DNA from 3 places in the Actinoalloteichus fjordicus genome. Region 2 is predicted to be linked to each of the others. Evidence: riboswitches for the same ligand, from Rfam matches in the RefSeq annotation. Region 2 holds a riboswitch; each other region holds the start of a gene.

Region 1 (9,758 bases), 410 kb from region 2:
GCCGAGTCCGGCGAGTTCTCGCAGGCAGGGTCCGTCGTGTCCCTGCGCGAGCCACTCGGCCGCCCACCACGGCACTCGTTCCGCCGCCAGCAGGTCGAGTACCCACCAGGCCGCCACCTGACGAGGTGGCGGAGCAGCCGACCCTAGCCCCGGAATGATCACTTCTCTCTTTCTAACCCTGTTCGAGCCGAAACTCCATCGTCTCGCGCCGATCAGGGTCGATCATCGCCCCGATCGGCGGAGTGACCACGGCAGGGGACGCGCCGAGGGCGTGGGCGGCGGCCCCTCCGACGCGGGAGTGCGGTTAAGGTGGAGGTGAACCCTCTTCACGAACCGCGGAGGGAGCAACCGATGGCACACCACGCCCCCGGCGTCCGCCGCTCGGCGCACAGCCCGTTGGGCTCGCCCCAGGTCGAGATCGCCCAGGCCCCCGGCCTGACCTGCATCCGCGATGCCAAGCACCGCCAGGGCGGCACCCTGCAGGTCAGCAGACAGGCCTTCCTGGCGTTCGTCCAGGCCGTCAAGGAAGACCGGCTGCGCCGCGACTGACTCGCCGGGCGCGCCACGCATTCGCAGGCATTCCGCGAATCGAGAAACGGGCCGGTCAGTCGTCGCCGAGGACGATCGACCACTTCGTTGCAAATTCAATTGAATTTCCGCTCGGGCAGCGGTGGTGCCATTCCGGGCAGGCCGGGATCGGGCTATGGCACTCGCCGACGCCGCGCGGCGATACGGTATAAACGATCAGCGCATCGGCGCGACCAGGCCGTTTCAGTTCGTCGCAGGCAGAACGCGCCGCACCCGTGAGCGAGGAGCAGACCGCACAGTGACGAAGGTGTTGATAGCGGCAGTACCGGTGCACGGGCATGTGACGCCCATGCGAGAGATCGCGCGGAATCTCGTCAAACGCGGACACGACGTCACGTTCCTCACCGGCAGCATCTTCCGCGAATCAGTCGAGCGCACGGGCGCCCGATTCGCACCGCTTCCCGGCCAGGCGGACCTGGCCGGTTCGTTGAACGCGCTGTTCCCGGAACGGGAGGCCCTGCGCGCCGGGCAGGAACAGATCGAATTCGACATCGATCTGACCATCCAGGGCCTGCCGGCGCAACACGCGGCCGTTCAAGAACTGCTCGCCGAGGACCCGCCGGAGCCGGTGGTCGTGGTGCACGAGACCACGTTCGTGGGTGTCTGGCCGGTCCGGCTCGGGGCGCCCGGCCGCCGGCCCGCCGGGGTCATCGGCATCGGCGTCATCCCGGTCCCGATCAACAGCATCGATCACGCTCCCTGGGGAGTGCGCCTGCCCCCGGACAGCTCGGCGGACGGCCGAGCCCGCAACACCTTCCTCAACGAGGTGGCGGCCTCGGCGCTGCGGGCGGGATCGCATCGCGACCTCGTCACGACGCTGGCGGAGCTGGGGACGACGGAGGAGCCGCCGCTGATCTACCAGGGGCTGGTCGAGATCCCCGACCTGTTCCTTCAACTCACCATCGAGAGCATGGACTACCCCCGCAGCGACGCGCCGCCGCACCTACGGCACGTGGGCACGCTGCCGCCTGGTGAACCCGATGACGTCGAACTGCCCGGCTGGTGGAGTGAGCTGACGAGTGCGTCTCGGGTGGTCCTCGTGACGCAGGGAACCCTGGCCAACTCGGACCTCGGCCGTCTGATCGAACCGACGCTGCGCGCACTTGCCGATCTCGACGCGCTGGTCATCGTGACCACCGGCAGCGACGCGGTGCCCGCCGCACTGCCCGCCAACGCGCGGGTTGCCGAGTACGTCCCCTTCGACCTCCTGCTGCCCCACGTCGACGTCCTGGTCAGCAACGGCGGCTACGGCGGCGTCCACCGGGCGCTCTGGCACGGCGTCCCGATGGTGCTGGCGGGCGACACCGACGACAAGGCAGAGGTCGGCGCCCTGGCGGAGTGGGCGGGAGCCGCGATCAACCTCGGCACCGGAGATCCGCACGAGGCCGACGTCCGCAAGGCCGTCGAGACGATCCTGACCGATCCGAGCCGGACGAAGCGGACGGAGGAGCTTGCGGCCGAGTGCCGGAGTCACGACCCCTACGAGGCGATCGCCGCCGCCGTCGAGGAGTTGGCTCGCCGCGAGGCGTGAATCACGCAGGACTCCCGCAGCAGGTCTGCACGCGGTCCGGCACGGCAGCGGCCCTCGCCACGGGCGCCTGCCCCGCTCCCCCACGGCGCCGCCCACGGCTCTGGCGTAGGCGCTTGCGTGCCGCCTGCGCCCGAGGGGCAGTGCGGGTCGTCGGCGGTGCTCCCCCGACGACAGACGGAATAGCCTGTTGCTCGCCGAGGACAGATCGACCACCTCAAGGAGCAGGCCGCACGATGACCAGGGTGTTGATCGCCGCAGTCCCGTTCTTCGGACACGTGCGGCCGTTGCGGGTGATCGCGGCGGATCTCGTCGAACGCGGACACGAGGTCACGTTCCTGACCGGCAGTGCCTTCCGTGCCGCCGTGGAGCGGACCGGCGCCCGGTTCGCGGCGCTGCCCGCCGAGGCGGATCTGCGTCCCGATCAGTTCCCCGACCGGAACTCGATACCGGCCGGACCGGCCCGGCTGGAGTACGACAACCAGCAGCTGTTCATCGCGCCGATGGCCGCGCAGCACACGGCGCTCCAGGAGCTCCTCGCCGAGGACGACGCGGCACCGACGGTGCTCCTGCACGACACGATGTTCCTGGGAGCCTGGCCGGTCCTGCACGGCGCGGCGGGCGTCCGCCCGGCAGCCGTCATCGGCGTCGGCGTGATGCCGCTGCCGCTGAACAGTGCCGATCATCCGCCTTTCGGCACCGGGCTGGCCCCGGACGGCTCCGAGGAGGGCCGGACCCGAGGTCGCAGGCTCACCGAGCACGCCGAGGCGGCCGAGCGGGCGGGCTCGCATCGCCTGCTGGCCGCCGCGTTGACCCGGCTGGGGAGCACCGAGCCGCCACCGCTGCTGTCGCGGGGCCTCGTCGGCGTGCCGGACCGCTTCCTTCAGCTCAGCATCGAGAGCATGGACTACCCCCGCAGCGATGCGCCGCCGCGCCTGCGCTACGTGGGAGCACTGCCCCCGGACACCGGCGACGCCGTCGAACTCCCGGACTGGTGGGACGAGGTGACGTCCGCGGGTCGACTGATCGTCGTCTCACAGGGCACCATCGCCAACGACGACCTCAGCAGGCTGATCGAGCCCACGCTGCGCGCCCTGGCCGATCTCGATGCGTTGGTCGTCGTCACCACCGGCCGCGACGTCGTGCCCGCCGGACTGCCCGCCAATGCACGAGTCGCCGAGTTCATCCCCTTCGACGCCATGCTCCCCCACGTCGACGTGCTGGTCAGCAACGGCGGCTACGGCGGCGTCCAGCAGGCACTGCGTCACGGGGTCCCGATGGTGCTGGCGGGCGACACCGAGGACAAGATCGAGGTCGGTGCCAAGGCCGCCTGGGCAGGGGCGGCCGTCAACCTCGGCACCGGGGACCCGGACGAGGCGGACATCCGCAAGGCCGTCGAGAGCATCCTGGACGATCCGCTCCTCCGCGACCGGGCCCGACGGCTCCAGGCCGAATACGAGGCGCACGACCCCTGCTCCGCGATCGCCGCCGCCGTCGAGCAGGCCGGGCGGTCCTGCTGAGTCGCGGCGCCTGCCTTCGGCCCGCCTGGCTCCGGCGTCAGTCGGGAGACGTCGCGAGGCACCCAGCCGCACCCGAGCCGCAGCGCTGCCGCGCCAAGGGTGCGAACAGCACCGACACGGCAGGCGCCTGCGCTGCTGAGCGGCCCCGGAGCATTCGCAGGCCGGATCACGGCTGATACGAACCCGGAGTCGCCGGTTCAGACCGGCGGACAGCCCCGAGGCCACCCCGCCGAGGTGAACAGCGGGCTCATCTCCAGCGCGATGGCCGCGAGCTGACCCGGCGATCCGGTGAGCAGGGCGTCCGGGGGAAAGTCGCGCAGCCACTTCGCCAGGAGCACCGGATCGTCCGCCGTGACGAGCAGCCGTTGGAAGTCCACCGGCAGCGACCGGTTCGTGGGCAGCGGAAACTGTCGCCTCATGCGCACACCCCACGGCAGTCCCGGCAGCTGCGCGTCGAGACGGATCGGCAGCTCCAGGGCGAGCCGGCGGGCAGGCGGCACGACACGGGGCTGGCCGAGGCAGGCGTCGACGAAGGCGTCGTAGGGATCGAGGCCGGTGGTGGCCGCGCTGAGATCGGCCATGCCGCTGAGCCTGCCGTTGACCTCCAGCACCTGGAGCCTGCCGTCGCAGACGGCGAAGTCGATCTGCCATGGACCGCACACGTCGAACTGGTCGGTCATGCCGCGGATGAACCCGGCCAGCTCGGTGATCACGGCAGGCGAGAGCGCGATCGGAGCGAGCCGCGCCCGATGCCCCGGAATGCAGCGCTGGTCCAGCGGACCGAAGGAGGCGATCGGCCAGCAGTCGGTGACGTTCGCGCCGCTCAAGAGTTCGAGGCCGAACTCCTCACCCCGGCAGACACGCTGAACGACGACGGGGAAGGCGGTCAGCGGCAGCGTCGTGAGGCGCTGCTCGGTGTCGACATGCCAGCGGCCCGCGCGTGGGAGTGACCTGGCCTCCTTCACCATGACGGGCAGGCCGCCGATCCGACGCACCGCCGACTCCAGTTCCTCCACCCGGTCGCAGATGACGGCCTCGGGCACCGGCCAGCCCGCCGCGAGCGCGACGCGATGGAACATCGCCTTGTCGGTGACCAGGTCGGCGAAGCGGGTCGAGTGGACGACGGCGTGCCTGCCGGGGCCGCGCCACGCGTCGGCGGCGGCGGCCAGGCTGGGCAGCAGCTGTTCCTGGTCGACCGGATAGAGGCTCGGGATGACCAGCTCGACGTCTTCCTCGGTCCAGACCGCCAGCAGGTCCTCCGGTTCCGCACTCGCCGCCAGGTGCCGGTGACGAGCCCGCCTGCCGACGTAGTCGGCGACGTCCGTCGGCCCTAACAACACCAGGTCGTGGTGGCCGGAACGGGTGATGGCGTCGACCACTCGGTCAGCACGGAATTCTCCGATGACGGCGATCCTCATTGCGGCTGCCTCGTCTTTCGTCCTGGACACGGGCCTGCGGTAGCTGGCACACCGCCGGTCGATCTCGTGGCTGCCGTCGCGACATCACGAGCCCTGTCACCTGAACTTCGCGGATCTACCACCCTTAGTGACGGACGTCGACTACTCATCGTAATGATCTCCGTGGGTGGCGGACCACTCGGCACAGCAGTCCCGTCTCCGACGATGCATCCGGCGGGCCGAGGGTCGACCGCGTCCTGCCCATCGGCGACGAGCGCTCGATGCGGCGCCCTTCGCCGTGCGTCACCGGGTTCGACTGCGTACCGCCGCCTGCGCCGATCCGCCGACCGCGCCGAGTCGAGCACATCGAGCCGGGTGTCTCGGGCCCGGCGCAGGGCGGAGGAACGACTTGGTGGCTCGAGCCGGCACGGCTGAACGGTCTGCCGCGTGCGCCGACCCAGGACCACTCGAGTGAGTTAATCTCCTCGGTAGTCTCTCGACGACCGCTGACCGGTCGTGACAACTTCAGACGTCCCCGGCGGGGGAAGCCGGTCGAAGTCCGGCGCTGACCCGCAGCCGTGGTTCGTGCCGAGGCACGACGAGCCGGAATGCCCGTCCGGGGACGAGGGCTCGTTCACACTGTCGTGGTCCGCAGGTGGAGTCCGATTCGAGCACGCACGCCGACGTCGGCGGCGCCTGCTCTTGGTCGGATGCCTCTCTCGACCCGCTCGGGGAAGGCATCGAGGCATGTCGGGTACCACGCTGCGCAGGCCGCAGACCGCCGCCGGACACCGGATCGTGGTCGAGACGCCCTCGCTCCGCGCCGCGCAGGCCCGTCGGCGGCCCCGAGACCGGCATGACAGCCCTCCTGCCGAGCGGCCCTGCGAGCCCCGTGCCTCCGGGACGTGGGCGGCGTGACCGCATCGGTGCTCCGGGCCTCGACGCGGCTCCCGAGAGCCCTGCATCCCGGTGCCTGGTGGTTATGGGCACTGGCCCTGGCGGCCGCAGCGGGCCGCACGACCAATCCGCTGCTGTTGTCGCTGATCCTGGTGGTGGCGGGGTACGTCGTGGTCCGGCGTCGCGGCCGGGCGCCGTGGGCCGCCACGTTCCGGATGTACGTGTACCTCGGGGTGTTCATCGTCGTCATGCGCGTGTTGTGGCGGATGATCTTCGGGGGCGGTGCGGGCGAGCACATCCTGTTCGTGCTGCCGGAGATCACGCTCCCGGAGGCGGCGGCGGGCATCCGGCTGCTCGGCCCGGTGAGCGCCGAGGAGCTGCTCGGCGGGCTCTACGACGGGCTGCGCCTGGCGACGATGCTGATCTGTCTCGGCGCGGCGAACTCGCTGGCCGATCCGCGCCGGATGCTCAAGGCGGTGCCTGCGGCGCTCTACCAGATCAGCACGGCCGTGGTGGTGGCCCTCTCCGTGGCGCCGCAGCTCATGGAGAGCGTCCTGCGGGTCCGCCGGGCCCGGCGGCTGCGCGGCGGCAGACAACGCGGGCTCCGGGCGTTGCGCGGCATCGTGGTCCCGGTACTGGCCGATGCCATGGACCGGTCGCTCGCCCTGGCCTCGGCGATGGACTCCCGAGGGTACGGCCGGTTCGGCGACACGCCGAGGCGGACTCGTCTGCTGACCGGGGTGCTGGTGATCGCGGGCCTGCTCGGCGTGTGTGTCGGCGTGTACGGGCTGTTGGACGGCACCCGGCACGCCTTCGGGCTGCCGATGGCGGTCGCGGGCCTGCTCGTCGCCGGTGCGGGCTTCCTCGTCGCAGGCAGGCGAATCCGCCGCAGCGTCTACCGGCCCGACCGGTGGCGCCTGCCGGAGACGCTCGTGGTGCTGTCGGGCCTGACCGCCGCCCTCGTGCTCACCGTGACCGCCGGGGTCGACCCGGCGAACCTCTATCCCTCACTCAGCCCGCTGAGCTGGCCGACGGTGACGCTGCCGCCGGTGCTCGGCATCCTCGCGGGAGTCGCCCCCGCGTGGTTCGCCCCGCCGCCGGAGGTCCGCTCATGATCCGCTTCGAGGAGGTGGCGGTCCACTATGGCGAGTCCGCCCCCGTCCTGTCCGGTGTCGACCTGGAGATCGAGGAGGGCGAGCTGTGCCTCGTGGTCGGTCACACCGGCTCGGGCAAGTCGACGCTGCTCGGTGCGATCAACGGCCGGGTGCCGCACTTCACCGGCGGGACGCTGCGCGGCCGAGTCACGGTGGCGGGACGGGACACGAGGACGAATCCACCCCGTGAACTCGCCGACCTGGTCGGAGTCGTCGGCCAGGACCCGCTGGCAGGTTTCGTCACCGACACGGTGGAGGAGGAGCTGGCCTACGGCATGGAGCAGCTCGCGATTCCCGCCGAGGTGATGCGCAAGCGCGTCGAGGAGACGCTGGACCTGCTCGGAATCGCGGAGCTGCGGGACCGGTCGCTGCGTTCCCTGTCTGGTGGGCAGCAGCAGCGGGTGGCGATCGGCTCGGTGCTCACCGTGCATCCTCGGGTGCTGGTGCTCGACGAGCCGACCTCGGCGCTGGACCCGACGGCCGCCGAAGAGGTGCTGGCCTCGGTCACCCGGCTCGTGCACGATCTCGGGGTCACGGTGGTGATCGCCGAGCACCGGCTGGAACGGGTCGTGCAGTACGCCGACCGCATGGTCTACCTGCCCGGCGACGGCGGCGTGGTCGACGGGCGGCCCGCCGAGGTGCTGGCGGACGCGACGCTGGCGCCGCCGGTGGTGGAGCTGGGCAGGCTGGCGGGCTGGACGCCGCTGCCGTTGTCGGTGCGCGACGCCCGCAGACGGGCGCCTGAGCTGCGCGCCCGGCTGACCGACCACGCCCCGCCCGCGCCGGAGAGGGCGGCGACGGAGTCGCCGCTGCTGTCGGCACACGACGTGGTGGTGCGGCACGGCGACGTCGTGGCGGTCCGGGCGGTGAACCTCGACCTGCACGGCGGTCAGGTCACCGCGCTGATGGGCCGAAACGGCTCCGGCAAGTCCTCACTGCTGTGGGCTCTGCAGGGTTCGGGCCGCCGCGCGGGCGGCACTGTGCTCACCGGCGGACTCGATCCGGCGGCCGAGCCCGCGCATCGGGCCAGGGCTCTCGTCGGCCTGGTGCCGCAGACGGCGGCCGACCTGCTGTATCTGGAGACGGTCGCCCAGGAGTGCGCGCAGGCCGATCGGGAGTCGGCGGCGCCGCCGGGAACCTGCGTGACGCTGCTGGGGCGGTTGATCGACGAGGTCGACCCGCACGGTCATCCGCGTGATCTGTCCGAGGGGCAGCGACTGGCGCTGGTTCTGGCGATTCAGCTCGTCGCCGCGCCGCCGGTCGTGCTCCTCGATGAGCCGACCCGGGGCCTGGACTACCGTGCGAAGCGGGCATTCGGCGCCCTCGTCGCGGATCTGGCCGCGCAGGGCCGTTCGGTGGTGATCGCCACGCACGACGTGGAGTTCGTCGCGACCGTCGCCGACCGGGTGGTGGTGCTCGCGATCGGCGAGGTCGTCGCCGACGGCACCACCACGGACGTCGTGGTCTCCTCGCCGTCGTTCGCGCCGCAGGTGGCGAAGGTGCTGGCCCCGCAGTCCTGGCTGACGGTGGATCAGGTACGGCAGGCGCTGGCCGATGCGGCGGTGCCGCGATGACCGAGGGCGCAGGCATCCCGGCGGCGGAGGGCACGACCGAGACGCCCCGAAGCCGGGTGCGGGTCGTGCACGTGACGCCGCGCCGCGCGGTGGTGCTCACGCTGGCCTCGGCGGCGGGGCTGGCGATGTTCCTCTGGCCGCTGTTCGCCTCGGAGTCCCCCGATCCGACGGCTCGCGCGGCCAATGCTCCGCTGGTCTTCGTGGTGCTGCTGCCGTTGCTGCTGGCGATCGTGCTCGCCGAGATGTCGGACTCCGGCATGGACGCCAAGTCGCTGGCGCTGCTCGGCGTGCTGTCGGCGGTCAACGCGGGGCTGCGCCCACTCGGCGCGGGCACGGCGGGCATCGAGACGGTGTTCTTCCTGCTGGTGCTGGCGGGCCGCGTCTTCGGCCCCGGTTTCGGCTTCCTGCTCGGATCGACGTCGCTGTTCGCCTCGGCCCTGCTCACCGCGGGCGTCGGCCCGTGGCTGCCGTTTCAGATGCTCTCCTCCTCCTTGCTGGGACTGGGCGCCGGGCTCCTGCCCGCCCGGCCTCGGGGCCGGGCCGAGATCGCGATGCTCGCCTGCTACGGAGTCCTCGCCGCCTATGTCTTCGGCTTCCTGATGAACATGTGGTCCTGGCCGCTGCTCGCGGGAACCGACACCCAGCTCTCCTTCGTGCCGGGCGATCCGATCACCGAGAACCTGCACCGCTTCGTGCTCTTCACTCTGACCACCTCCACACTGGGCTGGGACACCGGACGGGCGATCACCAACCTGGTGGCGATCCTGCTGGTGGGTCCTGCGGTTCTGGCGGTGCTGCGCCGAGCCGCCCGGCGAGCCGCCTGGGACACGCCGCTGCCGTCGTCGGCCCGGCGGAGCTGAGTACCCAATGTGACGAGCGCCGAGCCCGCCCGGCTTGATACTCCTCTCGGACCAATATGTGCAATCAACCGGACCATTCTTGACAATGCGAAGCGCGAACTACTGAATTCGCTCCCCGAAAGCACCAGCGCCGCCCGGTGTTCATTCCGATAGAATCCAGTGGAAATACATCGGAAACGACTCTCTCGACATCCGCCCTACAGTGTTTCGCACCGGGACGATCGAGTGATCACCGTCGAT
Region 2 (9,758 bases):
TCAGGCGTCCGGGGCCGAGGGCGAGGTGTTCTGACCCGCCGGGCCGCCGGGACGGAGTCCTCGGATCTGGCTGATCTCGGCGACGATGCGGGCCACCGACCGCCGAGCGTCGTCGTCCAGCTCCATGGTCCGCAGGGCCACGTCGCGGACGTCGGCGTCGCGCAGCGCGGTGATCAGGTCGAGCTGCGCGTCGACGCGGGCGGCGTGGGCGTCGTCGAAGAAGTAGGCGGGCGGCACGCCGAAGAAGCTCGCCAGCGCCTCCAGGTGGCGTTTGGTCGGGTTGTCGGAGCGTCCCTTGCGCAGCGCCCAGATGTAGCTCTGCGAGATGTTGACGCCCTGTTCCCTGATGGCTGCGGCGACGTGCTCGTTGCTGTACTCGGCCTGGCCCGCCACGCGGACCTTGCTGAACAGGTAGTTCAGCTTGTCGGCCAGGCTACGTTCGCCCTGCGTGTCCGACACCGCCACGGTGACCACTCCCCAGTCCGATCTCCACTCATGAGAAACACGAATGGAGCAACATCTTCACCCCGGTTGAAAAAACCTCTGTCTCAACCCTAGACTTCCACTGACGACGGCTCAACTGACCTGAAGATCGAGCCTTGTCAACTTCCACTGGAGTGGAGGTCCACGCGCCAGCCTGGGGATGCCGGGGGCGGCAAGGTGGGTCACCGCCCGGATGTCGGGGAGGGGCGTCCGGGCGGTGATCGACTTACGCCGCCACCGGCTGGGCTCGAGGATCGTCGGCTTTGACCAGGCCGTGCAGCGTCGGCGGACCGCCCCGGCCGCCGGTGACTTCGGCCTGTCGCACACTGCGGTCACCTCCGCCCGTTTCGTCGCGGACTCGACCGACGGAATCCGAGCCCTTCGCTCTCCTGCGCCTTCGCCGCGCCGAACCTGTGCCGCCGCGCCTGCTCGCCCGTACCCGCGTGACACTCCCCTGCCCCGGCCGACCACGCCGGGGCGGCGGCCTGCCGAACGTCCGCCAGGGACCGACGTTCGGGTGTGGCACGTCTGCTGCCCGGGTCTCGTCCCGCCACGCGGGACGAACGCGGCGGGTCGGAGAAGCCGGCGGCGTCCGACGGTGAGCGGCCGCACGTCTCCGCCTGCCGCCGCACCGTCGCCTGCCGCGAAGTCCGGCCTATCGGGGCAGCAGTCCGCCGGGCAGGTGTCGAAGCGGGAATTCCCGAACCGGCCGAGCCCGCGAGGGTCCGCGCCGGTTGAGGACGCAGGCGGACGGTCGCAGCCGGGCGACCGGCCTCGGCCGAGGGTGTCCCCGGTCGATCAGTCCTCGACGCCGAACCGGCGGGGATCGAACATGTCGATCGGATGGCGGGTGGCGCCGTCGGTGACCAGGTCGGCCAGGATCTCGCCGATCACGGGCACGAACTTGAACCCGTGCCCGGAGAAGCCGCACGCCAGGGTGACCCGGTCATGACGCGGATGGGCGCCGATGACGAAGTCCTCGTCCGGGGTCGTGGTGTACATGCAGGTCTTCGCCCGAGCCAGCGGGCCGGGCAGTGCGGGCACCCGGTTCGACAAGAACTGCCGCAGCTCCTCCTCCTCGCCCGGTGCCACGCGGCGATCGATCGTGTCGGGCGTGCAGGTGGCGCCGCCACGGAAGAAGGCCGCCTTCACCGTGCCGTCGGACTCGGCGTGCATCGGGAAGGCATAGCCCTGCCGCTGCCGGGCGTCCTCCCAGATGAAGATCGGGTGCCGCTGCTCGGCGAACACCTCCGGCGGGCCGGTCGGCCGGAACCAGAACTGCACCACCCGCTCGACGACGAGCGGGAGTCCCAGTTCCGCGAGCAGTGCGGGACCCCACGCGCCAGGACAGATCACCAGGTGATCGGCCCGATGGACGCCGTCCTCGGTGCGCACGGTCACGCCCGCGTCGTCGGCGGCCCAGGAGTCCACCCGGACGCCGTGCCGCAGTTGGGCACCGTGGCGTCGGGCCATGGTCAGGTTGGCCAGCACCGCGTTCTCCGGCGAGACGAAGCCCGCCGCCGCCTCGTAGAGGGCGATGTCCGAGTCGGCCGGGGTCATCGTGGGAAACCGGCGGCGGATCTCGGCGGCGTCCAGCAGTTCGTGGTCGAGTCCGTGCTCCCGCGCGCTCGTCAGGCTGCCCGCGACCGCGAGGCTGTCCCCCGCCCCGATCATCAGGCCGCCCGTGCGATGCCGGATCTCCACGGCGGACTCGGCCTCCAGCTCGTCCCACAGCTCGTAGGCGCGCAGCAGCAGGGGAACGTAGTCCGCGCCTTCGAAGTAGGCCTGCCGGATGATCCGCGATCCGCCATGGCTGGAGCCCTGATCGTGGGCGGCGGGGAACCGGTCGAGGCCGAGCACCCGCAGGCCCTTGGCGGCGAGTCGATGAACCGCGGCACTGCCCATGCCGCCGAGGCCGATGACGATCACATCGTGGGAGGACATCGTGGACTCACCTCATACTTCGGGGTTCGCGACTGCTGTCCGGCTCCGTCGTGCGCAGCCCGCCTCGGACTCTGCCCGGCTCCGCCGCTCGCTGTCCAGACCCTTCCTCGACCGCCGGTCGCCACGGCGGGTCCGCAGGGCCCGCGCCTGCGCGGGCTGCGGCTCAGCTCGGCGAAAGAGCCCGCCCGCCACGACATCGGACGTCGGCGGGCGGGCAGGCAGGCAGGCAGGACTCAGTGTCCCCTGGCGATCCAGGCAGGCAGGGCGGGTGCCTCGGCACCGATGGTCGTGCGATCCCCGTGCCCGGTGTAGACCACCGTCTCCGCAGGCAGGGTCAACAGCCGATCCCGGATCGAGGCGATGATCGTGGGGAAGTCGGAGAACGACCGACCGGTGGCCCCCGGCCCGCCCTCGAACAGGGTGTCGCCGGTGAAGACGGCGGACAGTGCCGGGGCATGGAGGCTCACCGAGCCCCAGGTGTGGCCGGGCGTGGCCAGGACGTGCAGTTCGATGCCCGCGACCGTGAGCACCTGCCCGTCGACCAGCTCACCGCCCGGCTCGACACCGGGGTGCGCCTGGTCCCAGAGCTCACGATCGGCGGGATTCAGCAGCACGGGCGCGCCGACGGCGGCGCCGAGGGCCACCGACCCGTTGACGTGGTCGTTGTGCCCGTGGGTGCAGACCACGGCCGTCACCCGGCGGCCCGCCACCGCCTGCTCGACGGCCGCCGGGTCGTGCGAGGGGTCCACCACGACGACCTCGGCATCGTCGCCGATCAGCCAGACATTGTTGTCGACCTCGAAGTCCTGGTCGTCCAGGCTGAAGACTCCCGAGGTGACGACCTGCTCGATCCGCGCCGCCATCAGAGCACCACCACCGAGCGAAGTACGTCGCCCTGATGCATCCGAGCGAAGGCGTCCTCGACGTCTTCCAGCCCGATCTTCTCGGTGACGAAGGCCTTCAGATCGAGCCTGCCCTGGAGGTAGAGGTCGATCAGCATCGGGAAGTCGCGGCTGGGCAGACAGTCGCCGTACCAGGAGGACTTGACCGCGCCACCTCGGGAGAACACGTCCAGCAGCGGCAGTTCCAGCGTCATCTCCGGGGTGGGCACCCCGACCAGCACGACCTTCCCGGCGAGATCGCGCGCGTAGAAGGCCTGCGTGAAGGTCTGCGGGATTCCCACGGCGTCGATGACGACGTCCGCCCCGTGCCCGCCGGTCAGCTCCTTGACGGCGGCGACCACGTCGACCTGGTCGGCACGCACGGTGTCGGTTGCGCCCAGCCCGGTGGCCCACTCCAGCTTCTGCGGGTCCAGATCCACCGCGATGATCTTGGACGCGCCCGCGAGCCGCGCACCCGCCACGGCCGCCGCGCCCACTCCGCCGCAGCCGATGACCGCCACCGAGTCGCCCCGACCGACCTCGCCGGTGTTGATCGCCGCGCCGAGCCCGGCCATGACGCCGCAGCCGAGCAGCCCGGCCACCGCCGCCTCGGCCTTCGGGTCGACCTTCGTGCACTGGCCCTGGTGGACCAGGGTCTTCTCGGCGAAGGCCCCGATGCCCAGCGCCGGGGACAGCGGGGTGCCGTCGGTCAGCGTCATCTGCTGCGTCGCGTTGTGCGTCGCGAAGCAGTACCAGGGTCGGCCCCGGCTGCACGCGCGACATCGGCCGCAGACCGCACGCCAGTTCAACACCACGTAATCGCCCACGGCGACGTCCTCGACGCCCTCGCCGACGGACTCGACGGTGCCCGCCGCCTCGTGTCCGAGGAGGAAGGGGAACTCGTCGTTGATACCGCCCTGCCGGTAGTGCAGGTCCGTGTGGCACACCCCGCACGCCGCGACGTCCACCACCACCTCGCCCGGTCCCGGATCGGGGACCACGATCGTCTCGACGGTGACGGGGGCGTCCCGTGCGGTGGCCACGACCGCTCTGACCTGCTGCGGCATCCGAACTCCTCTGGTCGACCCGGTGCCCGGCGCCTCGGCGGCGTCGGGGCGAAGGATCACGGTAGAGCAGCACAGGCCGCCGATCCACCGCCACGCGGGGAGTCCGCAGGCCCCCTTCCGGGGGTGACGCACACACCGAGTGCCTCGGGGTCGGATCGGCCGCCGCCTGCCGGGAAGAACGGCCGATCCAGCGGATCGCTCGACGCCCGGCGCCGGACTCACTCGCGGGTGACGTCCGGCGCCGGGCATCGGCGAACGTCAGCCGCGAACCTGCGTCCGCAGGGCTCGGGCCGCCGAGACCATGGCACGCAGGGCGGGTTCGACCTCGGCGTATCCCCTGGTCTTCAGGCCGCAGTCGGGATTCACCCACAACCGGTCGCCGGGCACCGCGTCCAGCGCCGCGCCGATCAGCCGGGTCACCTCGGCCTCGTCGGGCACTCGCGGCGAATGGATGTCGTAGACGCCGGGACCCACGCCTCGGCGGTAGCCGATCTTGTGCAGGTCGTCCAGCACCTCCATCCGAGAGCGCGCCGCCTCGATCGTCGTCACGTCCGCGTCGAGCGCGTCGATCGCGTCGATGACGTCCCCGAACTCCGAGTAGCACAGATGGGTGTGGATCTGCGTGCTGTCGGCGGCGCCGGAGGTCGCCAGCCGGAAGGAGTCGACCGCCCAGGCGAGGTAGTCGGCGCGGTCGGCCTCCCGCAGCGGCAGCAGCTCCCGCAACGCGGGTTCGTCCACCTGCACGATGCGCAGCCCGGCGCTCTCCAGATCGCGGATCTCGTCGCGGAGCGCCAGCGCCACCTGGCGTGCCGTGTCGCCGAGCGGCTGATCGTCTCGGACGAAAGACCAGGCCAGGATCGTGACCGGTCCGGTGAGCATCCCCTTGACCGGCCGCTCGGTCAGCGACTGTGCGTAGGAACTCCACTCGACGGTCATCGGGGCGGGCCTGCTGACGTCGCCGTGGATGATCGGCGGCCGGACACAGCGGGAGCCGTAGGACTGCACCCAGCCGTGCTCGGTGGACAGGAAGCCCGCCAGGTTCTCGGCGAAGTACTGCACCATGTCATTGCGTTCCGGTTCGCCGTGGACCAGCACGTCCAGGCCGATGTCCTCCTGAAGCGCGATGACGTCGGCGATCTCCGCGCGCATCCGCCGCCGGTACTCGTCCTCGTCGATCCGGCCCGCCCGGCGGTCCGCCCTCGCCCGGCGAACCCCGCCGGTCTGGGGGAAGGAGCCGATGGTCGTGGTGGCCAGCGGCGGCAGGCCCAGCCGTTCGGCCTGGCCCTCGACCCGGACCTGATAGTCGGCCCGCCTGCTGTGCTCCGGACGCAGCGAGTCGAGCCTGGCCCTGACCCGCTGGTCGCGGGCTGCCGCGCCTTCGCGTGCCCGCAGGGCCCGCCGCGACTCCTGGAGCTCGGCGGCCACCTCGTCGGCCCCGCTGAGCGCCTTGCTCAGCAGGACGACCTCGTCCACCTTCTGTCGAGCGAAGGCGAGCCGGGCACGCAGCGCGGGGTCGAGCCCGGATTCGGCGTCGAGGTCGTAGGGGACGTGCAGCAACGGCGCGGAGGTGCCGACCTCGACCTTGTCGGCCACCCCGAGCAGAGTCGCGCAGTAGGCGAGGGCCTCGTCGAGGTCGGTGCGCCAGACGTTGCGTCCGTCGACGACCCCGGCGAGGAGGGTCTTGTTCCGAATCCCGGCGATGCTCGCGATGCCCACCAGGTCGGCCCGACCCGCCACGAGGTCGAGTCCGACGGCCTCGATCGGCGCGTCGGCGAGCACGCCCAGTGCGTCAGCGAGTGCACCGTGATAGCCGGTGACCAGGAGATTGGGTCGCCGCTGAGCCTCGCCGAGCCTGCGGTAGGCATGGGCGAGCGCGTCGAGTTCCGCCGGAGTCCGATCGGCTGCGAAGGCGGGTTCGTCGAACTGGACCCATTCCGCGCCCGCGTCCGCCAGCTCGGCGAGGAGTTCCAGCTGTGTGTCGATCATCGCGTCGAGCAGGTCCAGCCGGTCGAAGCCTGCCGGAGCGTCGGGGGCGGACTTGGAGAGCAGCAGGAACGTGACCGGCCCGATCAGCACCGGCCGGGTGGTGATGCCGAGGGCAGCGGCCTCCCGGAACTCCTCGACCGGCTTGCGGCCGGCCAGTCGCAGCACGGTGTCCGGGCCCAGTTCGGGCACCAGGTAGTGATAATTGGTGTCGAACCACTTGGTCAGCTCCAGGGGCGCGAGGGAGTCGGCTCCCCTGGCGGCGGCGAAGTAGGCGTCCAACGGCGTGCGACCCGACTCGGTATAGCGGGCGGGCAACGCGTCGACCAGGACCGCCGTGTCGAGGACCTGGTCGTAGTAGGAGAACGTGTTGGAGGGCACCGAGCCGAGGCCTGCGTCCCGCAAGGCCGTCCAGGTGGCCGCGCGCAATGCGGCCGCGACCTCGTGCAGGGCCGAGGCGTCGATCCGCCCGGCCCAGTACGCCTCCAGGGCACGCTTGAGTTCTCGATCGGGTCCGATCCGGGGGTAGCCCAGGACCGTGGCGCCGAGCGCCGGGACATGCGTGCGATGGGTCACTGCTCTCTCCTCGCGAGGCGGCAACGAAACCCCGAGGCGGGCACGCGAGCGACCGGAACGCGAGCAGAACGGGCAGGACCGAGACCGGTCCCCGACTGACTGCTCACCCCGGTCCTCCCGCGAAGACCTCGGAGCGGCACGGACCCGTCGGGACCGCGCCGCCGACGGCAGGTCTTCGGACTCACGGGCGCTTCCGACCGTCGAGGTCGGCTGACCTACTGTCCGTCGCTTCCCGGAGGCCGGACCTCCAGTGCTGTGACCGTCCTCGCTGTGAGGACGGTGACGGAGTTCGTTCCCGCTCACCGCTGCGGGGCAGTCCCGGATTCCCACCGGGTTCCCTCTTGCCTCGTCACCGCCGCTGATCCACGCCGTTCGGCGTGGGCCGTGGACGCCGACGAACCATCGGCGAAACCGATCCTAACGGGCTCGTCTCGACGCGGACTCGACATCTCGCAGGCCGGGATCGCCTACCCTCGACGCCATGCATCCCGTCTCCGAGCTTCCCGGTAAGCCGACCTCGGCAGCGGCCACCACGCTCAGTCAGATCATGACCGCGACCGAGACGAACCTGTACGGCACGGTGCACGGCGGCGTGATCATGAAGTTCGTCGACGACGTCGCGGCGGCCTGCGCCGGGCGACACTCGGGTGGCACGGCGCTGACAGTGTTCATGGACGAGATGCTGTTCCTGATCCCGGTTCGCGTCGGTGATCTCGTACACGCCAGCGCCCAGGTCAACTGGACGGGTCGCACCTCGATGGAGGTCGGGGTGCGGGTCGTGGCCGAGCGCTGGAACGAGTCGGTGCCGCCCACGCATGTGGCGAGCGCCTACCTGGTGTTCGTCGCGGTCGACTCCGACGGGAAGCCGAGACCGGTTCCCGAGGTCCTTCCCGAGTCGGCGACCGATCGACGACGGCACGCCGAGGCGGGCATCCGCCGTGAGCACCGGTTGGCCCGACGCGCGGCCATCAAGCGCAGTCGAGAGGTCGGCCCCGAGCCTGCGGCCTCGGACCCCGCTGCCCGCTCCTGAGTCACGGTCGGCGCCGAGGCGATCCGGCGGGCAGGCACGGCGGCGGCCTGTCCCGTCCGGGCCAGGCCGGCGAGGTCGCTCGGCGGGGCCGGACCGGTGCCCGCCCGACCACTCCCCGCCGCACGCGGCCTGCGAGGCAGGGCAGCCGCCCGCCCTCGGCGCTCGCAGCGAACGATGGCTGCGTCCCGGCGCAGGCGAACCCGCCGACAGGCAGGCCGGGCGAGGATGGTCGGGGCGGAGAAGCCGAGTGCGGGCGGTTCGTCGTCACCCCTCATCGACGACGAACCGCCCGCACGTGCAACAGCGGACCCGAGCAGACATCGGGCGACACCACAGACGGGCCTCCCCCCTGCACCCGCCTGCCGTGCCGTCCGCAGGGCCGCCGCCCCACACCGTGACGGCTTCCCCCTCACCGACCGAGCACACCCCCGGCGCTCGTCATCCGCCCGATCGGGGGAGTCCGGCCGCGCTCCGTCAGCGCGGAGAACGGCCGGGGGCGGCGTCATCGGGCCTGCCGATCGGCCGTCCACTCACCACGGAGCCACCGTCCGTTGCGGAGCACCGTGTCGCCACGGCGCCTGCCGGTACGGGCGCCGTGCCCGGCTGACCGCGGTCGAGATCCCCGTTCTCGTCCCCGTCACCGGGTTTCGCGGCACCGAGATGCCAGGGACGCTGCCGCTCCGGGCGCGCCGCCGAGGGCACGGGGCCCCGTCTCGGTCGATCGTCCGACGTCGTGCGGATCAGCGGCTCTCCCCCACGGTGCACCGCCGCCGCGCGCATCGAGATCAGCCGAGGGTCAGCGGCTGGTGCGACGGACGAACAGCACGCTGGAGATCACGAACGCCAGCGCGCCGAGCCCGACGCACCAGCCGAGGGCCCATGCCGCGCTGTTCCCGACCGGCGACCCCGTCAGCAGCGCCCGCACCGTCTCGATGACCGGCGTGGCAGGCTGATTGTCCGCGACGACGCGCAGTGCGTCCGGCATCGTCTCGGTGGGGACGAACGCGCTGCTCAGATAGGGCAGGAAGAGGATGACGAAGGAGAACTGGCCGGCACCCTCCACGGTCTTGGCCAGCAGTCCGAAGATCATCGACAGCCAGCTGATCATCAGGATGTAGAGGGCCACCACCCCGAAGGCAGCCGCCCATTCGAGGACGTTCGCGGCGGGTCGGAAGCCGATCAGCAGTGCAACGAGGATCACCAGTGTCGTGGAGACGAGGTTGCGCAGCAGGTTCGCGACCACATGCCCGGTGAGCACCGAGGACACGACGATCGGCAGTGAGCGGAATCGATCGACGACGCCCGTGACCAGATCGCTCGTCAGGCCGATCCCCGTCTGCGAGGCGCTGAAGCCCGCCGACAGGATGAGCACGCCGGGAACGGCGTAGTCGACGTAGCCGCCGCTGCGGTCGAGCGCACCGCCGAAGACGAACACGAAGAGCAGCATCATCGTGATCGGCAGGATCAACGACACGATCAGTTCGTCCGGCGTGCGCAGGACGTGCCGGAGCTTCCGGCCGATCATGGTCAGGACGTCCGAGACGGCCCAGCGCAGGCTGGGGCGAGTCGTCGGGCTGGTCGTTGCGGTCATCGGGCTGCCGTCTCCTGAGGTGCGCGGGCGGTGTCGGTGAGGGAGAGGAACACGTCGTCGAGACTCGGGGTGTGCAGCTCGAGGCTCGCCGCAGGCACACCCGCCTGTCGCAACCGCTCCAGCAGGACACGCACCTGCTCGGCGTGGCCGTCGAACGAGACCCGCAGACAGAGGTTCGTCTGATCGCGGTGCAGCGCCTCGTG
Region 3 (9,758 bases), 1.7 Mb from region 2:
ACGCCTGATCCCCGCTCGAAGGTTCTTCTTTCGCCGTCAACCATGCGCTAATCTCCACGACACGGAGTCGCCGTCGAACCCGACGACTCGACCACGCTGCGACAGTCGGGGAACCAGGGCCGGCGTCGAAGGAACAGCTCGGACGTCGACGGAGGTTCATGCGTGCGGAATTCCCGCTATTCCGGGGGCCTCCCCGCATCTCCCCACCATTCGATTCCCCGCCGAACGATTCTGCGGGCGGCGGGACACGGACTACTCGCGGCGGGTGCGCTCTCCGCAGTGGCGGGTTGTGGAACGGCGACTCGGGACGGACCCGCGCTGCAATGGTGGGATTACATCATCGAGCCGGAGCGGCAGGCCGGGGTGGCGGCGCTGATCGCCGAGATCGAACGGGCGAATCCCGACATCCGCATCGAGCGGCGGGTGTTCCCCTATGCCGATCTGCAGCCCGCGCTGCTGCGGGGCGCCGTCTCCGGCGAGCTGCCGGACATCGCCGTCGTCGACACCGTGCAGGTCGGCGTGCTCGGCGGCTACGGCCTGCTGGTCGATCTCAGCGAGCACGTGCGCCGCTGGGGCATGGCCGATCAGTACGTCCCGGCGGCCTGGGATGCCGGAGTGATCGGCGACCGGGTGCTGTCGGTCCCCAACAACAGCAACTGTCTCGCCCTGATCTCCAACGTCGACCACCTCGACGAGGCAGGCGTGGACGTCCCCGCCGACTGGCCCGAGCTGGCGGCCGCCGGGCGCGCCCTGACCACCTCGGACCATCGCGGGCTCGCCGTGGCCGCCACCGCATCGGAGGAGGGGGTCTTCCAGTTCCTGCCCTTCCTCTGGCAGACCGGCGGCGACCTCGCCGACTTCGAGACGGCGGGCGCCGAGGCACTGGACCTGCATCGGCGGCTGGTCGCCGACGGCGCCCTGTCGGCGCAGGCCGTGGGCTGGACGCAGCAGGACGTCGCGGGACAGTTCACCTCGGGAGCCGTGTCGATGATGCTCAACGGCCCGTGGCAGCTGCCCACCCTGCGGGCCGCCGAGGGACTGCGGTTCCGGGTCGACCCGCTGCCCGCCGGCCGGACTCGGGCGTCGTGTCTCGGCGGCGAGGGCTGGACGGTCATCGCGGGGTCGACGAAGGTCGAGGCCGCCTGGCGGGTGATCGAGCACAGCCAGCGCAGTGAGGTGCTCGTCCCGTATCTGGACACGATGGGCCTGCTGCCCGCCAGGACCGACCTGACCGACGCAGGACCCTGGGCGCAGGACCCCGAGCTCCAGGTCTTCCTCGCCGAGCTGCACCATGCCCGGCCGAGGGCCTACGGCGCGGGCTATCCGGAGATATCCCAGGAGGTCTCGCGGGCGCATCAGACGGTGCTCTCGGACCCGGCGGCCGATCCGCTCGAGGTCGCATCGGCGGCCTTCCAGCGCATCGCGGGAGACCTGCCGTGACGCGCGGCGGCGGGACGCCGACTCGCCTATCGCAGACGCGCGGTAGAGCCGAGCCGCCGGGGCGGCACCGAGGTCGCCGGGCAGGCGGGCGCGGGGCGGTGTCGACGGCCCGCAGGAGGGAGGGTCTGCTGCTCGCGGCGCCCGCGCTGCTCTTCCTCCTGGCGCTCCTGGCCTTTCCGCTGCTCTACAACCTGGTGACCTCCGTCCTGGACGTCGATTTGGCCGGCCTGCTCGGCGAGGGAACCCCGTTCGTCGGCGCCGAGAACTACCGGGCGGCGGTCTCGGAGGCCGAGTTCTGGTCGGCCGTGGGACTGACCGTCGTGTTCACCGTCAGCTCGCTCGTCCTCCAGTTCGGCATCGGGTTCGCCCTGGCGCTGCTGTTCGCGCGCCCGTTCCCGCTGAACGGCCTGCTGCGGTCGCTGATGCTCGTGGCCTGGCTGCTGCCGCCGGTGGTCAGCGGCTCGTTGTTCCGCTGGATGCTCGACGCCGACGCGGGCGCCTATAACGCGATCCTGCGCTCGCTGGGGCTGGAGGCGCTGACCAACGCCTGGCTCACCGACACCGGCACCGCGCTGGCGGGGGTGATCTTCGCGAACGTCTGGATCGGCGTGCCGTTCAACATGATCCTGCTGCTGGTCGGCCTCACCTCGCTGGATCGTGATCTCTACTCCTCTGCCGCGTTGGACGGGGCGAGTGTCTGGCAGCGGTTCCGGTACCTGACCGTCCCGCTGATGCGGCCGGTGGCGGCGGCCGTGCTGCTGCTCGGGCTGATCTACACGTTCAAAGCCTTCGACCTGATCTTCGTGATGACCGGCGGCGGGCCGGTGGACGCCACCAGGGTGCTTCCGCTGCTCGCCTATGAACGGTTCTTCGAGTTCTTCCGGTTCGGCGAGGGCGCCGCGATCACCGTCCTGCTGCTGGTGATCCCGCTGGTGGTGTCGCTCTGGTACGTCCGCCAGCTCGGCAAGGAGACCGACCGATGACGTCGACGCGACGGCCGTGGCTGCTCACCGGGATCGCGACGGCGATCGTGGCGGTCTTCCTGCTGCCGCTGTACTGGATGGCCGCCACCGCGCTGAAGCGTCCGGAGGACGTCCTGGCCACCCCGCCGCAGTGGCTGCCGATCCCGCCGTCCGGCGCCGGATTCTCCTCGGCGGTCTCGGACCCGCTGCTGTTCCAGGCCCTGCTGAGCAGCGCGATCATCGCGTCGGGTACCACGATCCTGACACTGCTGCTCGCCGCCCCGGTGACCTATGCGATCGCCCGCACCCGGGTGCCCGGCTCCCGGCTGATGCTGCTGGCGATGATGGTCGCGCAGTTGTTGCCGAGCATCGTGCTGGCCGCACCGCTGCTGCTGCTCATGCGGATCGTCGGACTCACCGACACCCATCTGGGGCTGATCCTGGCCGACACGACCCTGACGCTGCCCTTCGCCGTCATCGTGCTGCGACCGCTGATGGCGGCGCTGCCCGCCGAGCTGGAGGAGGCCGCCCGCATGGACGGCGCCTCGGTGGTCGCCCTGTTGCGCCGCATCGTGCTCCCGGTGCTGCGACCGGGACTGATCGCGGCGGGCGCGTTCGCGTTCCTCCTGGCCTGGGGCGAGTTCGTCTTCGGCATCACCCTGGCCAGCTCGGAGTCCGTGCAGCCGGTGACGGTGCTGCTGAACTCCTTCGTCGGCCGCTACGGCACGGCGTGGGGCTCGCTGATGGCCGTGGCCACCTTGATCAGCGTGCCGATAGTCCTGATCTTCGCGGCCTTCCAGCGCTTCATCGTCAGCGGCCTCACGGCGGGCAGCGTCAAGTCCTGATCACCTCGGTCGGCGCGGCCCGGCGGCGGCCAGGCGGGGCGGGTGGTGCAGGGAGGCGATCTCAGGGCGGCAGGACCGGACGGACGGCGAGAAGGCGATGCGCGACGCCGGAGTCCGTCCGGGTCGGCGGGCGCTCGCTCACCCGGCGACGGACCGGGCCGCCCGCATCCGCCGCCTCAGCCTGCCCGTATCGCGGTGCGTCCGGGCAGGCCCGCAGGGCGAGACGCGACCCCGCCCGACGCCGGGGCGGCGCGGCGCTCGTGCCGCGCCGCCGTCGCGCACGGCACGCCCGCTCGGCACCTCGGCGTCGCGCCGCCGAACCCGTCAGAGCCCTACGAATCCGTCAGAGCCCTACGAATCCGTCAGAGCCCGGCGAACAGGTCGGTCTCGGTGATACCGGGTCCCTGGCCCTCGCGGATGAACCACTCGATGCCGAAGGCGACCGAGAAGGGCTCCTCGGACATCGACAGGAAGAACGACTCCTCGCTGATCTGGCTCGCGTGCGCCCGCATGGCCCGCCGCTTGTGGTCGTTGTAGGCGGTGACGTCGACTCTGGCGGTCAGGACCGACTCCGGCTTGCCGACCTCGTCGCCCCCGTTCATGTCCGGCACCTCGAGACCGGCGGCCTCGGCCTGTGCGGCGAAGGCGGCCATGCCCCGCTGAAGGTGATCGCGATTCATCGTGTTCTGGTACACGCGCGGCGTCCCGGCCAGCTCCGCCGCCCGCATCCCCACCCGGTGCACCTGGATGTGATCGGGATGCCCGTAGCCGCCGTTGTCGTCGTAGCAGGTCAGCACGTCCGCGTTCTCCTCACGAAGAATAGCGGCGAGCTTCTCGGCCGCCTCCTCGACCGACGCCGTCCAGAACGATCCCGGCGCGTCGTTGGTGGCCTCGCCCATCATCCCGGAATCGACGTAGCCCAGGAACTCCGTCCGCGCCACGCCGAGGATCTCGGCGGCGGCCTCGGTCTCGACGACCCGTCGCTGCCACAGTTCCTCGCCCTCGGCCAGAAATCCCTCGGGCACCTCGCCGTGCTCCCCGCGAGTGGCGACCACCAGGACCACTCGGTGGCCCTCCTCGAAGGCCTTGCGCATCACCCCGCCGCACGCGATGCACTCGTCGTCGGGATGAGCGTGAAACGTCACCATCGTCGCCATGCGGCGAAGGTACTCGGCGCGGGAGACATCGGATCGACGGCTCCACGGCGGCGATCGGGTCGGCGGCACCGCCTGAGCCCCAGTCGCCGAGTCCCGCCCGGCACCCGGCCGCAGGCACGTGCCGAGCCGACGGCGGTCCGTCGCGGGTCGCCCTGTTCAGCGACCGGTCTCGGGGGGTCCGCTGGACTCGCGCACGGTGAGACGCACCGCGTCGGGCAGCGGGAAGGAGTCGGCAGGCAGGCCGTTGAGCGCGCCGAGGGCGATCTCGGCGACGTAGCGGCCGAACGCCTGGTTGTCGATCGCCACCGTGGTCAGCGAGGGCACCAACAGGCGGGCGACGGGCGTGTCGTCGAAGCCGACGACCGAGAGATCGGCGGGCACCCGCAGGCCCTGTCGCAGCGCGGCGGACACGACGGCGGCGGCGAGTTCGTCGTCATAGCCGCAGACCGCCGTCACGCGATCCTCGCAAAGCCAGCTCCGCATGGCGGTCGTGGCGCTCTCGAGGTCGGGATCAATCAGAGCGATCCTCGGCTCCGGGAGTCCGTTGACCACACAGGCCTGCCGCAGGACCGTCTCCCGCTGTGCGGCCCGCGCAGCTAGCCTGGGCTCGGCAGGCAGCGCGCAGCCGACGCGTCGGTGGCCCAGGGCCGTGAGGTGTCTGATCTGGAGCGCGACGCCCTGCGCCGCAGGCCAGAAGGTCGCCACCGGCCGGTCGCCCTCCGCAGGGAGGATGCGCTCGACCCCGGCGCGTCGCATCGACAGCATCTCGGCGGCCGAGAACGGTTCGAAGCCCACCACCATCTCGGGCATCAGCACCGACCAGAGGGGCGCGGCAGACTCCGGCGGCCGATGGTGGACGACGAGCTGGTACCCGGCGTCGGCCAGCCGCACCGTAGCGGCCTCGAGGAGTTCCCGGAGCGCATGGCCGACCGGCAGGTTCGGCAGCACGATCAACACGATCCGGCTGTGACCGCTGCGCAGCGCGCGAGCCCCGTTGTGCGGCTGGTAGCCGAGCCGTTCCGCCGCGGCGAGAACCCGTTTCGCGGTGGCCGCCGAGATCGACTGCGATGACGTGCGATTGAGCACGAAGCCGACGGTCGCCCTGGACACCCCCGCCTCAGCGGCCACGTCGGTGGCCGTGACCCGTCTGCCCGTCGTCATCCCGGTGTGCACCTCATTCGCCGCCGCACCGATCCCGCCGCTGCTCCGATCGGGCAATCTTAGAGCCTGTCCTTGATCCCCCTGGAGTCGTGAGCGGGGACCAGCGTGGATGAGCTGCCAGGCGGAGGAAGGAGACATGACGAAGTCATGTCGACTGACGACAACACGCCGCAGATCGCCGCTGCCTGCCCCGCACAACAGGAAAGTGGGGATCAAAGACAGGCTCTCAGCTGCCTGCCACTACTAGCACGTGCTAGCTTCGGATCACCGACCGCACTGCCGTGATCCCGACCGACCTCCGACAGGAACCGCCCGAGACGCCCGGCCCGATCCGGCCCGCAGGCCGTTCGACCGGTCAGGGCACCCACCACCACAGCAGCCTGCCTCGCGGGCCCGGCTCGTCGCCACCCGTCTCTGCCGGAGACGGCCGGGTGTCGGGTCGAGGTGCAGGCTCCGGCGCGTCGTCGCCCAGCACTCCCCCGCAATCGACCAGCAGACGAGACCAGGCGCGGCGGAACCGTCCCGGCGGCGCCGTCGCCGTCCCAGGAGGAACTCAGTGACCACCGAGGACCGACAGCCGCTCGACTACCCCTTCGCCCTGCCCACGCCCAACGAGCCGCCGCCGGAGTGGGCACGCCTCCGGCAGGAGTGTCCGGTCGCCGCCGTCCGGCTGGCCAGCGGCGACGAGGCGCTGCTGCTCACGCGCTATGAGGACGTGAAGCAGGTCCTCGCCGACCCCCGGTTCACCCGCTCGCTCAGCGCCGACGACGCCGCTCGGGTCACGGCCAACGAATCCGGCGGGATCTTCGCGTCCGAGAGTCAGATCGACTCCTCCACGGACGCGCACCAGCAGTGGCGCAGGCTGGTCGGCAAGGCGTTCACCGCCAAGCGGATGTCCCAGATGCGGCCCGCCATCGAGGCGATGGCCGATCGGCTCCTCGACGAGATGTGCGAGCGGGGCGCGCCCGCCGACCTCGTCTCCTCCTTCGCCTTCCCGTTGCCGGTGTGGGTGATCTGCGACCTGTTGGGCGTGCCGGACTCCGACCGGGACCGCTTCTCCTACTGGTCGGACACCATGCTCAGCCTCGATCGGTACGAGCAGGCGGAGATCGACGCCGCACAGCAGGAGTTCGGCGAGTACTTCGCGGCCCACATCGCGACCCGCCGGGCCGATCCCGGCGAGGACCTGCTGAGCGAGCTGATCGCCGTCGCGGACTCCGCAGACGGCAGGCTGCCGGAGGAGCTGCTCATGCTCACCGGGCAGGGCCTGCTGGTCGCGGGACACGAGACCACCGCGAACATGATCTCGAAGATGGTGGTGCTGCTGCTCGGCGAGCGCGAGCGGTGGACGGCGCTGGTCGCCGACCCCTCGTTGGTGCGCACGGCCGCCGAGGAGGCGCTGCGCTTCGACGCCAACGCAGGCTTCGGCCTGCCCCGCTACCTCACCGAGGACATCGAGGTGGGCGGCCGGACCGTGACCAGGGGAACCACGGTCGTCACCAGTCTCGCCTCGGCCAATCGCGACGAGCAGGCCTTCGCCGACGCCGACGCCATGGACCTGCGACGGGCGCCGAATCCGCATCTCGCCTTCGGGATCGGCCCGCACTCGTGTCTCGGGCAGGCTTTGGCCCGCACCGAACTCCAGGCCGTGCTGAGCGTGCTGGTGCGCAGGCTGCCGGGACTGGAACTCGCCGTCGGTGTCGAGGAGCTGCCTCTCCGGCAGGGGCTGCTCGTCGGCGGGCTCGATCGACTGCCGGTCCGGTGGTGACCGGACGCCCGAGATCCGTGCTGCGCTGATCATTCCGGCGTGATGCGGCCCTCATCCGGCGCCCGCCGGGCCGGGCCGACCAGCGTCCGATCGGCCGTGCCGCAGGCGATCTGCGGTGCCCGCCGGCTGGGGCGAGCAGGCCTCGCCGTCGGCGCGCGGCGGTCGGCGGTCGGCGGGCACGCGTTGGACGTGTCCGCCGGACGCCCCACCCGGGGCACCTCGACCGCGATGCCGACCAGGCTGCGCGGACTTCCATCGGCCTTAGCGGGCCGTCCCCGATGAGAGGAGCCACCCGATGCACGTGGACGTGGACACCCAGAAGTGCTGTGGAGCGGGCCAGTGTGTGCTGCTCGCCCCGGCGGTGTTCGATCAACGGGAGGACGACGGCATCGTCCTGCTGCTCGACGCCGATCCTCCCGAGGGCCAGCACGGCCCGGTCCGGGAGGCGGCGGCGGTGTGCCCCGGCATGGCGATCACCGTCACCACGTGACGGCCATGCGGGCCGGGGCGCTCCGAGGGTGACGCGGGCCGGGGCCGCGGGCGGACCGGATGTCGCGGGCGGATCGGTCCGGGCCCCGGCTGGGCACGGCGGCAAGCCGACAGAGGGCCAACGGCGGCGAGCCGCCACAGAGCCACGGCGGCCCGCCGCAACCGAAGTCCATCTCGGCGAGCCGCCGTCGGCACGGAAGGCGCGAGTCGCTGACAGCCACACTGCCGAGCCGCGTCGGCGAAGGAAGACGCCGAGGCAGACAGGCCCGCGGGTGCCCTGCCGCCGTGTTCGGGGCTCCGCCCTGGCGCATGCGCCGGGGTCCCGTGCACCGCAGCCCGCAGGACACGCCCCCTCGCGCGCCCCGCCCGCCGCCACCCGATGTGAACCTGTGGTGAAGAAGGCGTCTTCCTCCACGCTGCCCGATGAGCTACCGTCGAGAGGTCGTCTCTCCACAAGAGACGAATGCGTCCTGCCGTTCGATGGGGGAAGCCGGTGTGAGTCCGGCACTGTCCCGCAGCCGTGAGCACCCGTGTTCCTCGGGTGTCAGTCGGAATGCCCGTCGTGCGGTACTGCTCGGCTCCTCTGTCGTGGTGTGCAGCGCGGAGCTTCGGAGCCTGCGCGGCTCCGGACTGCGGTCTGCCCGAACCGAAGGGAACTCACAGGCCATGTCCTTGAGCCTCTCCGTCCGGCGTCGTCTCTTAACCGGCCTCTTCGCAGGTTCTCTGCTTCTGTTCGGCGGCACGGCCGTCGCGGCCGTCCCGGCCGCCGCGCCCACCGCCGACGACTCGGTCACCGTCGCCTGGACCGACGGTCCCTGCACCGGGACGACCGGCGTCACGGTGGTCGTCGACTTCACCGGACACGCGGGCGGCGACGTCGTCCGGCGGTGCACCGACGGCGACCCGGCGACCGCGTTCGCCGCGCTGACCGATGTGGACGTCGCGCCGGAGCACGGCATCGGACAGGGCGAGACCGGCCCCTACCAGTACCTGTGCCGGATCGACGGCCTGCCCTCGGCCACCGCCGACGCGTGCGACGGTTTCCTGCCCAACGCGCCGTACTGGGCGTTCTGGGTGCCCGACGTGGCCGGCGACGCGTGGGGTTATGCGGATGAGGGCGTGGACACCTACGACCCGCCGTTGGGCGACGTCCTCGGCTTCTCCTTCGGGGCGGGCACCGTGGCCGACCCGAACGAGATGAGCCTGACGCTGGACGAGGCACTCGACCCGAACTGGACGCCGACCAGCTGATGCTCAAGCCTCTCCTCGGCCTGACGGCGGGAGCGCTGCTCCTCGCCTCGACGGTCGTTCCCTCTGCCGCCTCGGCAGACCCGGCGATCATCGCCGCGTCGGCCGAGGCGGGCACGGCGGCCGAGTTCCTGGAACGGGAGTTCGTCCGACTCGACTACGTCTATCCCAGCGCCACCCCTGGTTCCCCCGACGCGGGCCTGCAGGCGGATGCGCTGCTCGGCCTGCATGCGGCGGGCCGCACCGGGACGACCTTCGATCTCGGCGTCCGCGCGCTGCGCGAGATGTTCTACAACGGCAACCTCGCCAACTCCGGTGTTCTCGCGAAACGACTGATGGTCGCCCTGCGGGCCGGGGTCGACCCGGCGGACTGGGGCGTCGACTCCAACGGTGTCCCGATCGACCTGGTGGACCGGCTCACCGCGACGCTCGACGTCGACGGTCGGTACCGCAACCTGAACGCGGGTGATTACGACCCGCGACGAGACCTGTCGAACACCTTCTCCCAGGCGCTGGCGTTGATCGCCATGGACGAGCACGCCCGGCACACCGGCACGCCGATCGATCAGCGAGCGAGCATCGACTACCTGGTGCGGCAACAGTGCCCCAGCGGCGGCTTCCGCGCGAACCCCCCGCCCGAGAACGTCGGCTCGACCTGCGCGGGCAGCGACGACGCGCTGGTCAGCGT

The links. A riboswitch is a leader RNA that binds a small molecule or an ion and turns the genes downstream of it on or off. The one in region 2 is predicted to bind cobalamin.
Region 1: it holds a riboswitch for cobalamin, as region 2 does, so the genes downstream of both, UA74_RS13175 (CbiQ family ECF transporter T component) here and metE (5-methyltetrahydropteroyltriglutamate--homocysteine S-methyltransferase) in region 2, are expected to answer to the same signal.
Region 3: it holds a riboswitch for cobalamin, as region 2 does, so the genes downstream of both, UA74_RS32085 (hypothetical protein) here and metE (5-methyltetrahydropteroyltriglutamate--homocysteine S-methyltransferase) in region 2, are expected to answer to the same signal.

What each region holds. Positions count from the first base shown of each region.
Region 1 is NZ_CP016076.1:2,951,040-2,960,797, reverse strand. It holds gene UA74_RS13200 (hypothetical protein) at 1-117, opposite strand, end outside; gene UA74_RS13195 (DUF397 domain-containing protein) at 352-549, shown strand; gene UA74_RS13190 (glycosyltransferase) at 827-2,119, shown strand; gene UA74_RS13185 (glycosyltransferase) at 2,353-3,636, shown strand; gene UA74_RS13180 (hypothetical protein) at 3,834-5,054, opposite strand; cobalamin riboswitch at 5,524-5,667, shown strand; gene UA74_RS13175 (CbiQ family ECF transporter T component) at 5,948-7,045, shown strand; gene UA74_RS13170 (ABC transporter ATP-binding protein) at 7,042-8,658, shown strand; gene UA74_RS13165 (ECF transporter S component) at 8,655-9,518, shown strand.
Region 2 is NZ_CP016076.1:2,539,141-2,548,898, reverse strand. It holds gene UA74_RS11420 (helix-turn-helix domain-containing protein) at 1-465, opposite strand; gene solA (N-methyl-L-tryptophan oxidase) at 1,282-2,427, opposite strand; gene UA74_RS11410 (MBL fold metallo-hydrolase) at 2,661-3,290, opposite strand; gene UA74_RS11405 (S-(hydroxymethyl)mycothiol dehydrogenase) at 3,290-4,375, opposite strand; gene metE (5-methyltetrahydropteroyltriglutamate--homocysteine S-methyltransferase) at 4,634-6,934, opposite strand; cobalamin riboswitch at 7,084-7,336, opposite strand; gene UA74_RS11395 (acyl-CoA thioesterase) at 7,416-7,964, shown strand; gene UA74_RS11390 (ABC transporter permease) at 8,761-9,555, opposite strand; gene UA74_RS11385 (ATP-binding cassette domain-containing protein) at 9,552-9,758, opposite strand, start outside.
Region 3 is NZ_CP016076.1:4,267,536-4,277,293, forward strand. It holds gene UA74_RS18195 (ABC transporter substrate-binding protein) at 163-1,440, shown strand; gene UA74_RS18200 (carbohydrate ABC transporter permease) at 1,539-2,423, shown strand; gene UA74_RS18205 (carbohydrate ABC transporter permease) at 2,420-3,247, shown strand; gene UA74_RS18210 (PIG-L family deacetylase) at 3,610-4,404, opposite strand; gene UA74_RS18215 (LacI family DNA-binding transcriptional regulator) at 4,561-5,565, opposite strand; gene UA74_RS18220 (cytochrome P450) at 6,122-7,333, shown strand; gene UA74_RS18225 (ferredoxin) at 7,629-7,823, shown strand; cobalamin riboswitch at 8,245-8,401, shown strand; gene UA74_RS32085 (hypothetical protein) at 8,489-9,073, shown strand; gene UA74_RS32090 (prenyltransferase/squalene oxidase repeat-containing protein) at 9,073-9,758, shown strand, end outside.